Regions from separate parts of the Brumicola nitratireducens FR1064 genome, predicted to be linked through region 2. Evidence: predicted binding sites of a transcription regulator. Region 2 holds the regulator's gene; the other holds the start of a gene.
The links. The regulator FliA, encoded in region 2, starts transcription of late flagellar genes. The targets are predictions, from matches to a motif close to CTAAAGNTNNNNNNNNNNNNGCCGATA.
Positions count from the first base shown of each region.

Region 1 (8,298 bases), 2.0 Mb from region 2:
GTTTGGTAGGCGCTCGCGTTGAGCTTATACCGCATCAACTGCACATTGCAAATGAGGTCGGCAGTCGTTTCGCTCCACGTGTTTTATTAGCTGATGAAGTAGGCTTAGGTAAAACAATTGAAGCAGGACTAATACTGCATCAACAATTATTAACAGGCAAAGCTAAGCGCGCTCTCATTACAGTCCCCTCAAGTTTAGTGCACCAGTGGTTAGTAGAGATGCTGCGCCGCGTAAACCTTTCATTTTCAGTATTTGATGAAGAACGCATGGAAGCAATGGCCGAAAGTGGCGATAATCCTTTCGAGCAGGAGCAGCTGGTGCTGTGCAGTATCGACTTTATTAAACAAGAAAAAGTCCTAGAAAAAGCGACTCAAGTTGATTGGGACATTTTAATCGTAGATGAAGCCCATCATTTACAATGGTCGGCAGAGCATGTGTCAGAAGAATACAGCGCCATTGAACAGCTATGTAAAATCGTGAAAGGCGTGCTTTTATTAACAGCAACACCGGATCAACTCGGTCATGAGAGCCACTTTGCGCGCTTACGTTTGCTAGACCCAGCGAGATTTCACGATTACCAACAATTTCTTGAAGAAGAGACGCACTACGGCGAACTCGCTGAAGCAGTCGCGCCATTGATTGAAAATGCGCATATGAGTCAGGCGCAAATAGACAAATTAAATGCCGTAGTTAAGGATGAAGAAATAAGCGACGCAATGCTGGCAAGCGGCGAGCAACGCCATGCTTTATTAACTAAGCTTATAGACCAACATGGCACTGGACGTTTGTTGTTCCGCAATAGTCGAGCCAGTATTCAAGGATTCCCTGAACGAATTCCTATGCCTGCGCCATTAAAGTTGCCAAAAGAATATGCGGTATCTTTATCTTTAGAAGAAGATGTTGTGCTTAGTCTGCATCCAGAGCGCGCTCCTCTAGTAAACGACAACTGGACCAAATATGACCCACGTGTCACATGGTTAGTCGACTTACTTGAAACTAATAAAAATGAAAAAGTGTTGGTTATATGTGCTTACGCATCAACAGCACTGCAACTGGCTGAATATTTACGCCAAAAAACAGCTATTCGGCATACTGTGTTTCATGAAGGCATGAGTATTATCGAACGCGATAAAGCCGCACATTTCTTCGCGACCAATGAACAAGGCGCTCAAGTGTTGCTGTGCAGCGAAATAGGCAGTGAAGGCCGAAACTTTCAGTTTTCTCGCCATTTAGTATTGTTCGATTTGCCAATGGTGCCTGACTTGTTGGAGCAGCGAATTGGTCGCCTCGACCGCATCGGTCAGAAATTCGATATCAACTTACATATCCCGTACTTCGAAAACACAGCGCAAGAAGTGTTGTTTGACTGGTACCAAGATGGACTAGGTGCCTTTGAGTCCACATGCCCGGTTGGAAGTGATGTATTTAAGCAGGTACAGTCCGACCTCATGTCTGCACTCAAAAACCCAGAAGACACAGAACTAAAGCTCGACATTATCGGCCAAACCGCGGCACTAACGAAAGAGCTGAAAAAGAAAATTGAGCAAGGTAGAGACAAGCTTCTAGAATTAAATGCCTCAGGTTTTGGCCGTATTGATGACTTGTTAGACACGATCATTGCCGCCGAAAACCCAGTAGGCTTACTAAAATTCATGAGCAGATTGTTTGATGCGCTTGGCGTTACACAAGACGAAAAAGATGATTACAGTTTTATTCTTCGCCCCACAGAGCAACTAGTCCATCAAATTCCAGGTTTGACTGAAGATGGTTTAGAAGTGACTTATCAACGTAGTAATGCAACCAAATTTGAGCAATTGCAGTTTTTAAGCTGGGACAGTGAGATTGTTAGTCACTGCCTAGAGTCAGTTACAACTGATGTATTGGGCAAAAGCAGTATTGCATTTACAAAAGATCCAAACTTACCTACCGGTGCATTTTGGATAGAGACAACAAGCGTGCTATCCGCCAGTGCAGAAGCAAGTTTGCAGCTTTATCGGTTTTTACCTCCAACACCTGTACGACTGTGTTTAGACTCTAAAAACCAAGCAGTTGAAGCTGAGTTTGAGCAATTGTTTAAAGTAAAGCGTAAAATTGCACTGCAGCTTCTTCAAGCACTTGCCGACCCAATTACCTCTGGTATCGAAGAAAGCTTAAAGTTAGGTCATGCGAACTTGGCTGAACAACAGTCACTGGCGCTCAGTGCAATGCAAACAGAACTCAGTGCTGAAATTGAACGTTTGCGCTCGCTGCAAAAAACAAACGCCTCAATTCGCGATGAAGAAATTCAGTTTATTGAAGCACAAAAGGCAAAGCTCACCGACATCATTTCAAACGCAGAACCTTATTTAGACAGTTTGCGTGTTGTTGTGAACAATCCATAGATGGCGCTGTTACATTATGCACCGCCCTTAGATCCTTATCTTACGATACTGTATCAAGATGAGGATATTTTGGTGCTCGACAAGCCTGCGGAGCTACTCACTGTTCCAGGCAAGGCACTAGAACATCGAGATTCGCTGCAAATTCGCGTGCAGCGCGTTTTCCCGACGGCAACTATCATACACCGGCTCGATATGGCCACCTCCGGTATTCTTATTATGGCCTTGAATAAACCTGCGCATGTACATTTGTCTCGTCAGTTCGAAAATAGGCTTACATCTAAAACGTACTTTGCCAGAGTGTTTGGTCACGTAGAAAGAGATTCGGGAAAAATTGACTTGCCATTGATATGCGACTGGCCAAATAGACCAAAGCAAATGGTCGACCACGAGCACGGCAAGCCATCACAAACGCATTGGCAAGTGATCCAGCGCGATGCTAAGTCTACCCTTGTGGAATTGACTCCCATCACTGGACGTTCACATCAACTACGGGTGCATATGTTGGCATTAGGGCACCCTATACTAGGCGATCGACTCTATGCGCATGAGGAAGCAAAAGTAAATAACCCACGACTTTGCTTACATGCACAAATGCATGAGTTTTCGCATCCTGTTAGCGGCGAAAAGCTGCGTTTTGAATCTTTACATTCATTTCATCAAGAGTGATGCTGAGTAAATTGGCATCGTCACTCATTTATCCTGTTTGAGCATTTTCTCGCCTATTCCGACTGAATCAGGCTTATGAGTTGTAAACATATTCATAACGAAGCCGATAGCTTTTGTATATATGTAAAAGAAACACACTTTAATTTTATGCAGAAAATAATAAGAGACCTTATTACTTTAATTTTCGCAGGCTTGTTATTGCTCAGCAGTGCTCTGTCATTCCAGCTTGAGGCTCAGTCAGCTTCATTTTCAGAAATGACAAGTATGGATATGAGAAATCAACTGCATGTGGATGAATTTACCCTAATTGACGTAGGGAACAATCGTGTTCCTATTTTGATTTCTACGTCTGAACAACCCATCACTAAGGGCATTGTGCTTATCATTGGTGATGCCGATATGCCCTTGGGTAGACAAGATTCGCTTAGCCAACTTGCAAAATCCTTACCAGCAGTCGGCTGGACTACGGTAGTGATGCCGTCTTTAGGATTAAGCCTTGGGCCAAATATTGCCTTCCCGATTGAAAACGAAGGTACGCAAGAATCCGCGGAAACAGATAATTCAACACAACAAAATGATGATTTGTCTGGAGCGACAGCTACCCCACTTGCTGATGCCGTTGAAGACGGTCAGGTTGTTGATGAAACGACGAACAGTCTCTCGGTAACGTCATCTATAAGCGAAGCTGACCTCGTCATTTATTCGCTAGAAATAGAAGCATTTATTAGCGCTACCCTCCAACATATGGAAACGACGATGGGACATCGCATATTGGTGAGTCAGGGCATGACAGCAGCCACCATCGCTAAGCTCGCGGCTGATGAACATGCAACAATGCAGCAAATAGACGCACTGGTTATCAATAATCCGTATTGGCCAATTCGTAAGTTAAACAACAAAATACCCATGGTTGTTGCGCAAACTCCTATTCCTGTTCTCGATCTAATTAGCTATTGGGATAATAGCTGGAGTAAACAAACAGAGAAGGCACGCAAAATAAAAGCAAGAACTCAGCTTAAGGAAGTTTATCGGCAGGCTGACATTGTTGGACAAACTTTTGATCAAGTTCAGAAAGACTATGTTGCGCGTCAAATTCAAGGTTGGACGAGCTACCTGGGCTGGTAATCATCCTTTCGATTTTTTAATTCCTTATATATTTCTATATAATACATAGGGTTGAGCAGTCATTTACGTTGTGACTACGCGAATTATTTTTCACTACCTATACTGTAAATACCTCCTAATCTATTTACGTTGGCACATTACTTTGTTGGTTCAACACTTCATCGATCGCAAAGCACGACAGCTTGCTTATTATATGCGTTCTTATTGGCAGAACGAGCTTCCTTATGCTGAGCTCGAATGCTTTTTGTGGGACACTTTTGAAGAATGGTCACAAGTTAAAAACCAGAAGACGCAGCCTTATAGCCACAAAGAACGGATATTTTGGCACGTGCTGCACCAAACTCATTATTGGGAGGAACCACGATTACGCAACGATGAATGTATTAAAACGCAATTATCGATGTGTATTTCGTTTTTAGAGGGCCAAGGTTTGTGCCCCTTGGATGTTGTAGGTATACGCCCTTAACCGAGCTATCTAGTACTATTCCAACGATCCTTCATGGGCTAAAACAACACGATTACGCCCCCCTTCTTTCGCTTCATATAAGGCTTTGTCGGCATCTTCAAGCCACAGCACAGCCTCTCTATAATCACTCGTAAATTGAGCGATGCCGATACTAATCGTGTATTTGATTTTTATATCTTCGTAGGGAACCGCGTCTAAAGAAACCAACTTACGTAACCTTTCTGCCATGATTTTAGCCGTTTTCTCAGTCGTATCCGGCAAAATAATAGCGAACTCTTCGCCGCCGTAACGTCCGCAGATATCTGTTTCGCGTGTAGCTAATGTAATTAATTTAGCCAAGCGCTTTATAACCAAATCACCTGCATGATGGCCGTGTGTATCATTCACTTTTTTAAAGTGATCAATATCTAACATGATGGCGCAAACGTCAGGGTCATTTCGCATCGCCATTTTGTATTCTCTCTCGAAGCGCTCTTGCCAATAACGTCTATTATACAAGCCCGTTAAGCCATCAATTCGACTCACTTCCTGCAGCCTTGCATTGAGACCTTCAATGCTTTGCTTGGCCATTGCTTGGTCAGTAACATCATAGACTAAGACACAAATCCTTTGGGTTTCTCCAGTGATTGAAGCTAGCGGAAATATCGTGACATTTTGATACATATAGTCTGACGCAGACGTAATCGGTCGGCTGGTGCCAAATTTAAACACATACGGGCGTTGTTCCCAGATGATAAATGCAGGGCTGCCCATGTTAAAGACCGGGTCACACTTGCGTTTAAACCACGTTTCGTCAATCTCTGGAAACAGTGAAAAAAGATTTTTTCCAATTATCTGGCTAGGCCTAACGCTGCTGTGGTTTTCCATAAACTGATTCCACACAGCAACAGAGAAATCTTTTTCTAAAACAACGATCCCTACTTCTATTGAGCCTAAAAGGTCTTGCTGCCAATGTAACTCTGATAACTCCTGAATATCTTTATTCATCTTCGCTTCCTTTCTGAAACACTAAGCGGTTGAACACCCTATCGACATCTTGATCAGGAATAAGTAGCAGCAGCTCAAAACTGATATCGTGTTTTGAAATGGCATAAGCAATCTCAATTGCCAACACTTTTTCCCACCTTGAAGTCTGATCATTCATCAATTCATGCAAGTCACGGTGTAAGCCCAAAATAATCGGCGTATTGTGAGTAAATTTAACATTCAATTGCTCTGATAATGCGTTCAAGCAGGCACCAATGAGAATATTGGAAACGTCCATAAGAACTTCGATTTCACCACTACCATCATTATTAGAAATATCATCGCCGAGCAAGGAGGCCATACTTTGTACGTTGCTGTCGTTGAATAAAATGATCGCTTCACCGCTAATACCAGTGCTGATAAATCCTTTCGATACCGCCGACATCTGCTTATTTCGATTCACTTCATCAAGTGCCATATGCAGTTCGCTGGAGTGTAATAGACTCACATTAGGAATGGGTAAATCGATAAACTCGTTCAGAATTTTAGCTAAGTTTTCGCCTGCTTGGCCCATGGCAACGTTTGCAAGCTCTCTGAAGGCATCCAACTTTTCAGCTTCATCCGCATTTTCTGAGAGTAAATTTGTTTGTTCACGCTTTTGTGCCGTTGTTGCGCCAGTATAGATACCGTATTTGGCAAGGATCGTCGTTAGCTTTTCGTTATCGATAGGCTTGCGGATAAAATCAACGGCACCTAGTGCCAGCATTCGCTTTCGAGCTTCTTCTTGAACGTCACCGGAAACAACAATCACTAAGGTAGGAAGATCTTCCTTGCGGATAATTTGCATGGTTTGATAACCATCCAGCACGGGCATATTCAAATCAAGAAAAAGAATATCACCCTTACCCTCTTTGATCATGTCAATTGCTTGTTGGCCGTGCTCCGCAAACGAGATATCTATATCCCAACCATCTGGAAGCGATCTGGCCATTGCTTTGCGTGCAAAGCCAGAGTCATCGCATATGAGCACGGATACAGTCATTAATAGAACCTTAAGATAAAAATATATGTCGTTTCTAACCAACAAAAAAAGAAAATGGTTTCATGTTCCCAGAAGGTTAGTTATGAAGCTATTTTAACAGCGTTATAGCGATTCTATCGGCTTTAACGGCTCCTAACTTTATTATAAAACAGCTTGTTTTTCAAAATAGCAGTTAAACATCACCAAGTATTGGCGGGGAGCCTGCTAAAATCTCCATTTATTATGGTTTAAACAGCGATGAATTGGCAAAAGCTTAGACAGAAAATGGATACGCAATGGCATCGTGATGTTCATACCCATGCACCGTAAAGTCATCCGTTGTTACCCATGTTTCAATGTCGTTGAGAGACGTAATTTTTGGATTAATTGTCAATGTAGGATTGTCAAAAGGAGTGCGAGATAGCTGAACATCCTTCATTAGATCGAACTGATTTTCATAGATATGGGCATTTATTATTTTATGATAAGCTTTCTTGGGTCTATTGCCCGTAATTTGCGCTACCAAAGCTAACATCACATAAACTTGAATTTGATTGAAGTTTAAGCCTAGCGGAACATCGCAAGAGCGTTGATAGCTAGTTAAATACAAATCCTTACCCAACAGTGAAAAGGTGTGCGTGTGCATGCACGGTCGCAAACAAGCCATATCAAATTCACCTGGGTTGTAAAATGTAATTATTTCACCGCGATCATCGATACCCTGCGATAAATTATCAATAACTTTCGCAAGTTGATCCAGCGTCGAGCCATCTGGCTTTTGCCATGTCCGGCCCTGCACGCCATAAACTCTGCCCATATCGTCTTCTCCTTTACGATGTGGGTTTGCCAACCAGGCTTTGTTCTCGTTAGCGTTTGCGTTCCATGTATTGCAACCAATAGCGCGAAACTGGGCCGCACTTTGATAACCACGCAAATAACCTAATAGCTCAGCAATTGCCGCTTTGTAAAAGCTTTTTCTAGTGGTCACCAAGGGAAAAGAGTTGTTCTCAACATCGTATTCAAGCTCAGCATTAATCACGGTTAAACACTTTTGTCCTGTGCGCTCATTAGTTAACCACGTTCCTTCATTAACGATGCGCTGACATAGTTGTTCGTATTGACTCATAGTAATGACTTCCTAGCTCACATTTAGCTTTTATTAACGTTTTACTGCTTACTTGTTCTTGTGTATTTTGGGTTGAACTAGGCTTTTTCACCTTTTTTAACTGCATAAGCAATTAACGCAACGCCCGCTAGTATCATTGGAATACATAGCATTTGACCTTGTGATAAGCCAAGTGAGTTTAAATCTAAATGCGCGTCTGGCTCTCGGAAGTATTCAACGAAGAATCGAAATGCGCCATAGCACAGTAAGAATAATCCACCGACCGATCCAACAGGGCGCGGTTTAGCTGAATATAGCCATAAAATCACAAACAGCAAAACCCCTTCCAGCGCAAACTCATATAGTTGTGAGGGATGACGCGGCATTGGACCTGCACCCGGAAAAACAAAGGCCCAAGGTACATCAGTAGTGCGCCCCCATAACTCACCGTTGATGAAGTTGCCGATGCGACCCGCTCCTAAACCAATTGGCACTAATGGTGCTATAAAATCGCCCACACGTAAAAATGACCAACCGCGTTTTCTGGAGTACCAATACGTCGCGACGA
Region 1 is NC_016041.1:610,290-618,587, reverse strand. Features, by position in the region: gene rapA (RNA polymerase-associated protein RapA) at 1-2,381, shown strand, start outside; gene GNIT_RS02665 (RluA family pseudouridine synthase) at 2,382-3,047, shown strand; gene GNIT_RS02660 (DUF3530 family protein) at 3,195-4,172, shown strand; gene GNIT_RS02655 (hypothetical protein) at 4,315-4,638, shown strand; gene GNIT_RS02650 (sensor domain-containing diguanylate cyclase) at 4,654-5,625, opposite strand; gene GNIT_RS02645 (response regulator) at 5,618-6,646, opposite strand; gene GNIT_RS02640 (thymidylate synthase) at 6,900-7,751, opposite strand; gene lgt (prolipoprotein diacylglyceryl transferase) at 7,829-8,298, opposite strand, start outside.
Region 1: the regulator FliA is predicted to act here: its motif matches at 3,130-3,156, upstream of GNIT_RS02660 (DUF3530 family protein).

Region 2 (8,298 bases):
GTTCAACTATCGCCTTTAAAAACGGCTCAGGTGACTGCTCAGATTTTATTTCCGTATTTTTTTCAAGAAGCCTATTCAGTTCCTCTTGTCGCTTTTCACTGGCTTGATCTAACAATTTTTGCGCAGCAGCTTTATCAAAAATAGATTCAGGAACTGATTCAGTTAGCAAATCAGCGAGATAATCCTCTACCACGTTTTCTTTGGCAAATTCATTCTTATCCTTCATTTGCAATGTCCTTCAAAAACTTCTGGTAGGCAAAAACCCCTCTGCATTTTGGCGCGAAAAGAGAGGCTGGCACCTGCGCTTGACTGGCGTCTCGGAACTTAGTGTCAACTGGGATGAATCCTCTCCACAGTTGCTCAGGATAATCCTCAGTCAGCGTTGTATAAGCCTGAATTGTTGCGTTTACGCGCCTATCAAACATAGTAGCGATGATACTTATAGGAATGTTTTCTGGCATTGTTTTGCGCATAATCTTGAGGGTACGCATCATTCTATCCAATCCTTTAAGAGCCAAGTGCTCTGTTTGCACTGGCACGATGATACGGTTGCTGCAAGCAAGCGCATTTACCATAGACACACCTAATATGGGAGGGCAATCGATCACTACATAGTCAAATTGACGTTTAATAGACGCAAGTGCCTTTTTCAGTATCAAACCTTTGCCACTTTCCATGCCCATTTTACGATCCAATGTGGCTAGCGCCATGGTCGCAGGCAGGACCATCAAACCAGGTACCTTGGTTAAGCAGAGGCAGTCTAGCAATGCTTGGCCTTGGTATTTTTCTGGCTGAGCGAAAACATCATAAATACTGTTATCGAGGGTCTCTGAATCAATTCCAAAATAATAACTTAGGCTAGCGTGAGGATCTGTATCAACAAGCAAAACTCGCTCGCCCTGCTGCGCTAAAAGCCCACCAAGCGTAACGGCCGTCGTTGTTTTACCAACGCCGCCTTTTTGATTCGCGACTGTCCAAATATTCAATTGCTTACTAACTCATTATTGCTGGGTTGGTTCACAGGTTCATTTCTGTGATGATGTGTCGGGCAATGTTTTCCAATGGAATAACTCTATCACAACTTCCTGATTCTGCGACGGCTTTCGGCATGCCGTAAACAACACTCGAATTTTCATCTTGGGCCCAAATTGTTGCCCCTTTCGCTTTTAACAATTTAGAACCCTCGGCTCCATCAGCTCCCATTCCGGTCAATATGATGCTTAGTACATCACCAGAGAATGCCGAAACTAGAGACTCCATCGCAAAATCGATACAGGGATGATAAATGAAGGCTCTCTCCTTCGGCGCGTCAGTTATGCTTATTTTAGCAAAAGCGCCAACGCCTGTGACTTGAATTTGCTTGCCACCCTGAGCGAGATAAATGGTGCCTTTTTCAAGCCTATCGTTATCTTCTGCCAGCTTCACTTTCAATTCAGTATACTTGTCGAGACGCTCTGCAAAAGCAGCTGTGAACGTGCCTGGCATGTGTTGAACGAGTATCACTGGACAAGGAAAATGATTCGGCAAGTCGCTGATCACTTTTTGCAATGCGACAGGGCCACCCGTGCTAGCACCAATGAACAACAGTTTATAGCGTTTACCCGATGCAGGTAACGGGGACACCGACGGCTGAAGTTTAGTGAATGCAGGTTGCCTTGCTGGAAAGTTGCTATAATCTGGTTTGTTTGTTTGAGCTGGATCGGGTGTAATCCTAGCTTTTATATCACTATTGGGGCCAAGCCGACGACTGCGTGCTAACGCTTTTACCCGTCGTTGAATAACTAGAATAGCTTCTGGCCTTTCACTGCTGATGTCGTCAAATTTTTTAGGAATAAAGTCAGCGGCACCGGCTTGCAAAGCATCAAGAGTGACCTGTGCACCTGCGTGTGTGAGTGAAGAAAACATTAAAATTGCGGTAGGCGCCGCCTGCATTATTTTGGCAACAGCGGTGATACCATTCATCACCGGCATTTCGACGTCCATTGTAATCACGTCAGGCTTGAGTTCTATGGCTTTTTGAACTGCTTCTGCACCATTAACGGCATGCCCGACAACTTGAATACTGGGGTCTTGCTCTAAAACTGATGTTAAGCGACTTCGATAAAACGCAGAATCATCAACTATCAACACTCGATATGGCATCGTTTTTTGAGGCCCTTTTCCCTAATTCGAAATGGAGGCCTAGTTTGCCAAATGGCGCAACTAAGCGTATCTCTTCAATAAATTTGCAATGTCTAAAATTAGGGCAATGCCACCGTCCGAGGTAATCGTTGCGCCTGCCATGCCAGGAGTACCTTGCAATAAAGCATCTAGTGGCTTAATAACAACTTCTTCTTGACCAATCAGTGAATCAACTACGAAACCGACTTGCTTAGTACCTATTTGCATTACAACCACATGACCTTTCGAACGATCAACGTTCTGTGGTATGCGATTCAACCAGTCACCAAGGTAAAATAAAGGGATGGCTTTCGACCTAACAATCATCGTTAATTGGCCATCTACTTTGTGTGTCTTACCAATATCCATATTGATAATCTCACTAACAGCACCTAGCGGTAAGGCAAACGTTTGCGCGCCCACCACAATCATTAGGGTTGGCAGTATTGCTAGGGTAAGCGGAACTTTGATTGCAAGTCTGGTGCCCTTTCCAAGCTCCGAATCAATGTTAACTGAACCGTTAAGTTGGTTGATTTTAGTTTTCACCACATCCATACCAACACCACGGCCAGAAATATCACTAATTTCCACTTTAGTAGAAAAACCTGGAGCAAAAATAAGATTAAATGCCTCAACGTCTGACATTCTAGCTGCTGCATCAGCATCTAATACGCCACGATTAATCGCAATCTCTTTCAACTTTTCTGGATCCATTCCCTTACCATCATCGTCGATCGTAAGGAGGATATGATCACCTTCTTGGGAGGCAGACAGTTTCACCGTGCCCATTCTTGGTTTGCCTTGAGCCTCTCGCTCATCTGGCATTTCAATACCATGGTCAACCGAGTTTCTCACCAAATGCACTAAGGGATCAGCAAGTGCTTCAACTAAGTTTTTATCTAAATCGGTTTCTTCACCAACGAGTTCAAGCGTAATTTCTTTCTTCAATGTTCTCGCCAAGTCACGAACGACGCGAGGAAAACGACCAAACACTTTCTTAATAGGCTGCATGCGGGTTTTCATCACAGCACCCTGCAAATCACCCGTAACTACGTCAAGGTTAGCGATGGCCTTCGCCATGCTCTCATCAGCATTATTAATGCTCAAGCTTAATAAGCGATTGCGCACTAATACAAGCTCACCTACCATATTCATTATTTGGTCGAGTCTCTTAGTATCAACTCGAACTGTGGTTTCGGCTTGAGGTGCAGCACTCGCTTTCTTATCTTCTTTTTTCGCTGGCGGAGTTGGCGCTTTTGCTGCTGGCGCTGGCTGCGCCTTAGCAGGAGCTTTAGCAACAGGCTTTGCATCATCTTTTGGCGCGCTCGGCGCTTCAGTTTTTGGCGCTTCAGGTGCTTTCGCTGCCGTCTCATTAGCCACAGATGCAATCGGCGACTTACCTTCGCCATGCAGCTGGTCAAGTAAGGCCTCGAACTCATCGTCCGTTATTTCATCAGGGTTACTACTAGCGCTTTCGTTCGCGTTTTTGTCAGTGCTACTGGCGACGCTCTGGGCTTCATTCTTCTCTTCAGCCTTGAATTGTCCCTTACCATGTAAATCGTCCAATAGGGCTTCAAATTCGTCGTCTGTGATGTCGTCAGCGCCTGAGTTCGTTGCTGCCGGAGCTGGTATTGGGGTTTCAACACTGTCAGATTTGGAAGGCCCTGAGCTACCGTGGAGCTCGTCTAATAAAGCTTCAAACTCGTCGTCAGTAATCTCATCAATATTAGCGTCAGCAGGCGCTTCGCTATTATCAATTGACTCATTATTTATTTCATTGATTTCATTGATTTCATCTTCAGTGTCATCAGCCGCGAGTTCAGCAACGTCAGTGGCAAAGATATTTTCATCGGCAGTTTCTGGCTTACTTAGTTTGTGTAAAACGGCGATAAGTTCGTCAGGAGCCGCTTCGAGAGCTTCCCGCTGCTTAACTTTTTCGAACATTTCAACAACAACGTCAGTTGCTTGAAGAATGACATCCATTAACTCTGGGGTCAGTGTTCGTTGACCATTGCGCATAACGTCAAACACGTTTTCTGCGCCATGGCAGATATTAACGAGTTCTGTTAACGCTAAAAACCCAGCACCGCCTTTGACCGTGTGATAACCCCGGAAAATTGCATTAAGTAAATCTGCATCTTCTGGCTTATTCTCAAGATCAACAAGCTGTTCTTGGAGTTGTTCAAGTATTTCTCCGGCTTCCACCAAGAAATCTTGCATTATTTCCTCGTCAACTTCAAACGACATTCGTCGGCTCCCCTAAAACCCTAAACTTGACAGCAAATCGTCAACGTCGTCTTGTCCACTTACTACGTCGTCTCGTGTATCTGCATCGATAATTGGCCCTTCGGCTTTTACTGTATCGGTCTGTTTCTTAGAAGTTTGAGGATTATCTTCCTCTAGCTGCAATTCTCCGACATCACCAAATGCCGTGAGCATTGAAACAAGGCTATCTTCGACTTCTTTAACCAGTTCTATAACGCGACGAATAACTTGCCCAGTGAGATCTTGATAGCCTTGAGCCATCAATACTTCGGTAAGCAATGAATTTAACGTTGCAGAGTCTCGGCTTGCATCTGTTATTAACGTATCAAGTTCTAAGCACAGGTGCTTAAATTCGCCTAACTCAATTTGGCGACTCATTAGTTTTTGCCATTCAGGCATGATGTTATTTAAACGCTGGTTCAAACCTTCCGCAAGTGGCATGCACTTTTCAACAGCATCCATCGTGGTGTTTGCCGCTTTTTCCGTCTCTTCAATAACATAAATTAAACGAGAGCGTGCGTCGGGAATTTCGTCCTGCATCAAATTAGCGATGCGTTCATCTATTTGGAAGTTATTCAGTGAGTCATGCAGTTGGCGAGTCAATTTTCCTACTTCAGAAAAAAGCTCGGTTGACTCTCGCATGGTGATTACATCTACCAGTGCGTTCGCCTTATCGCGATCGCCTTTTTCAAGATACTCAACTAGTAGTTTCGCTTCTTCTAGCGAAACTAAGTCTCTTTCGGTCGTTGTCATTCAACGTTACCCCATTAAGAAATATCGCTGTTAACCTAGACGTTCAAAAATCTTTTCTAGCTTTTCTTTTAGCGTTGCAGCTGTGAACGGTTTTACAACGTAACCATTTACCCCCGCTTGCGCCGCGGCAACTATCTGTTCTTTCTTCGCTTCTGCAGTGACCATTAAAACAGGTAAATGCTTTAAATTATCGTCAGCGCGGATTGCGCGAAGAAGATCGATCCCTTGCATACCTGGCATATTCCAATCCGTTACAACGAAATCGAAATCACCTTGCACAAGCATAGGCAATGCCGTATTTCCGTCATCTGCTTCTTGAATGCTAGTAAAGCCAAGATCTTTTAACAAATTTTTAATGATACGCCTCATCGTTGAGAAATCATCAACAACTAAGATTTTCATATTCTTATTCAAAACTGCCTCCGCTGAGGTACAAATTAACTACAAAAATAAAACGGAGAAAACTTAGTCGGCTGTACGCCATGACTGCATTTTCGACTTTAACTTTAACATTGCTTGACTATGAATTTGACTCACTCGTGATTCACTCACCTCGAGCACTTCGCCAATTTCACGCAAGTTTAACTCTTCGTCGTAATAAAGTGAGAGCACGATCGCTTCTCGCTCTGGTAATGTTGTTATCGCCCGAGCCAGCGCTTTCTGAAATGATCCTTGCACCATATCTTCAAAAGGACTGTCTGCTCCTTTCGTTGCGTCGGTGGTAAGAACGTCTTCACTTACGCCCAGATCTTCGATTCCAACAAGTTTACCCGCGTTAACTTCATTCAACATTTGATGATATTCCTGCACCGACACTTGCAGCCTTTCAGCTACGTCAATGTCGCGTGCGTCGCGGCCGGTCGCTTTTTCCACATCAGAAATAGCTTGCGTTATTGCTCGACTATTCTTATGAACCGAACGCGGAGTCCAGTCACCTTTTCGAATTTCGTCAAGCATCGAACCGCGAATGCGAATACCGGCAAAGGTCTCAAAACTTGCACCCTTGGAGCCATCAAAGTTTCTTGCTGCTTCCAGCAAGCCAATCATCCCTGCTTGAATCAAGTCGTCCACGAGAACACTTGCTGGCAACCTTGCCATTAGATGATGAGCAATTCTTTTCACCAAAGGCGCATGCCGCTCGACCAGTTGGTTTTTATCAATTTGTTGTTGATAGACTGCCACTTTGTTACTCACTGATTAGTTACCTACTCGTTTCTCGATACTAACTGCTCAATAAAAAATTCCAAATGCCCGCCGGGTTGCGCCGGTATGGGCCAAGTCATGGACTTTTGAGCTAGGTTAGTTATCGCCAATGCCGCAGGCGATGATGGATATGCATCAACAATAGCAGCTTGTTTACGTACTGATTTACGAATATTCTCGTCGAATGGAATCACTCCCACCAACTCTAATGCAACATCCAAAAATCGCCCTGTCACCTTGGAAAGCTTACTAAACAGTTCTTTCCCTTCCCTTTCACTTCGAACCATGTTCGCAACGATTTTAAATTTAAAAACGCCGTGCTCACGGTTCAGTATTTTTATCAATGCATAGGCATCGGTCAGTGAGGTAGGCTCGTCACACACAACGACAAGAACATCTTGTGCCGCCCGAGAAAAGCTCATGACCATGTCAGAAATGCCGGCTGCAGTATCGATTATCAACACATCTATTTCGGTGCGCAACTCGCTGAAGGCTCTAATAAGACCAGCGTGCTCTGTAGGACCCAACTCAGCCATTGACTTTGAGCCTGAAGTGGCAGGCGCGATTTTAACGCCGTGAGGACCCGTTACTAAAATGTCATCTAAGGTGCATTCGCCTCTGAGTACATGTGATAAATTTTTATCTACACGCAGTCCAAGTAAAACGTCAACGTTAGCCAGACCTAAATCGGCATCAAGCACAAGAACACGCTTGCCTTGCTTGGCTAAAGAGATGGCTAAATTCAAAGACACGTTGGTTTTACCCACACCACCTTTTCCACCTGTGACCGCCATGACTTTAATTAATTTGGACTTATTCATTTTTCTTAAGCTACTCGCTTGATCTTCTATCATCCTGCTCTGACACCCTCATCAGAATTCAATGGGCTAGTATGCGCCAAAGCATACTTTTTATAAAGTTTTGACGCTACCATTATTAAATTTTTTGCATCGGCAAGTTTTATATCTTCTGGCACTCTCTGTCCATCCGTTACGTAGCTTAGTCTAAGGTCGTTTTCGATGACCACACTTAGGGCCTCTCCAAGACTATAGCACTCGTCTAATTTACTGAAAATGCAGCCTGTAAGGTTTATGTTCTTATACGCTTGTATGGTTTGATGTAACACCTGATACTGCGCGCCTGCAGGCAATACTAAGTATTTTTTAATGTTTGCCGTCGTTTCTTTTTCATAATCATTTAACTGTGTCACTAAACGAGCGTCACGTTGACTAAAACCGGCGGTATCAATAAGGACTAATTTTTTGTGCCTTAATTGATAAAGTATATGGGCTAACTCTTCAGATGTCTGTGCTTTTTTCACGGTACAGCCAATAATTTTACCGTATGTCGCTAATTGCTCAAAAGCCGCAATTCGATATGTATCTACAGTAATCATGGCGACTTCATTAGCACCATACTTCTGTGCAAATTTTGCGGCTAATTTTGCAACTGTTGTCGTTTTACCTGTGCCTGTTGGTCCGACCAAAGCAACAATACCTGACTGTTGCAAAATGTCGTTGCCGCCTATGTGTAGACGATTGGAAATTAGATTCAATAAGTAATCCCAGCCTTCTGTTTCAGTCGCTTGGGGTGGCAGAAAACTCACTAATTGCTCGACGAGTCTTTCACTGATCCCCATGCCTAATAACTTATTACCGAGAAAATAGTGTGTTGGGTTTTTACGTTTGCTCTTTTCATCACTCAAGCCATTCACTTGATATTGTAAAACATTACGAATAGAAGCCAGTTCTGATTTGATAAAATCAAGCCCATCATTTGAAGAGAAACTTTTGTCTTGGCTGAATAAATCTGACGCTTGGCTGTCGGCAAAGTCATGTTCCATTGAAAAATCATCCATCGGTTTGGTTACTGGAGTTCTTGCGTATTCATGGGTTAGTTCTGCCTCGCGACGACGCT
Region 2 is NC_016041.1:2,585,637-2,593,934, forward strand. Features, by position in the region: gene GNIT_RS11150 (chemotaxis protein CheW) at 1-226, opposite strand, end outside; gene GNIT_RS11155 (ParA family protein) at 216-986, opposite strand; gene GNIT_RS11160 (protein-glutamate methylesterase/protein-glutamine glutaminase) at 1,018-2,142, opposite strand; gene GNIT_RS11165 (chemotaxis protein CheA) at 2,203-4,407, opposite strand; gene GNIT_RS11170 (protein phosphatase CheZ) at 4,420-5,178, opposite strand; gene cheY (chemotaxis response regulator CheY) at 5,209-5,592, opposite strand; gene GNIT_RS11180 (RNA polymerase sigma factor FliA) at 5,644-6,372, opposite strand; gene GNIT_RS11185 (MinD/ParA family ATP-binding protein) at 6,384-7,235, opposite strand; gene flhF (flagellar biosynthesis GTPase FlhF) at 7,232-8,298, opposite strand, start outside.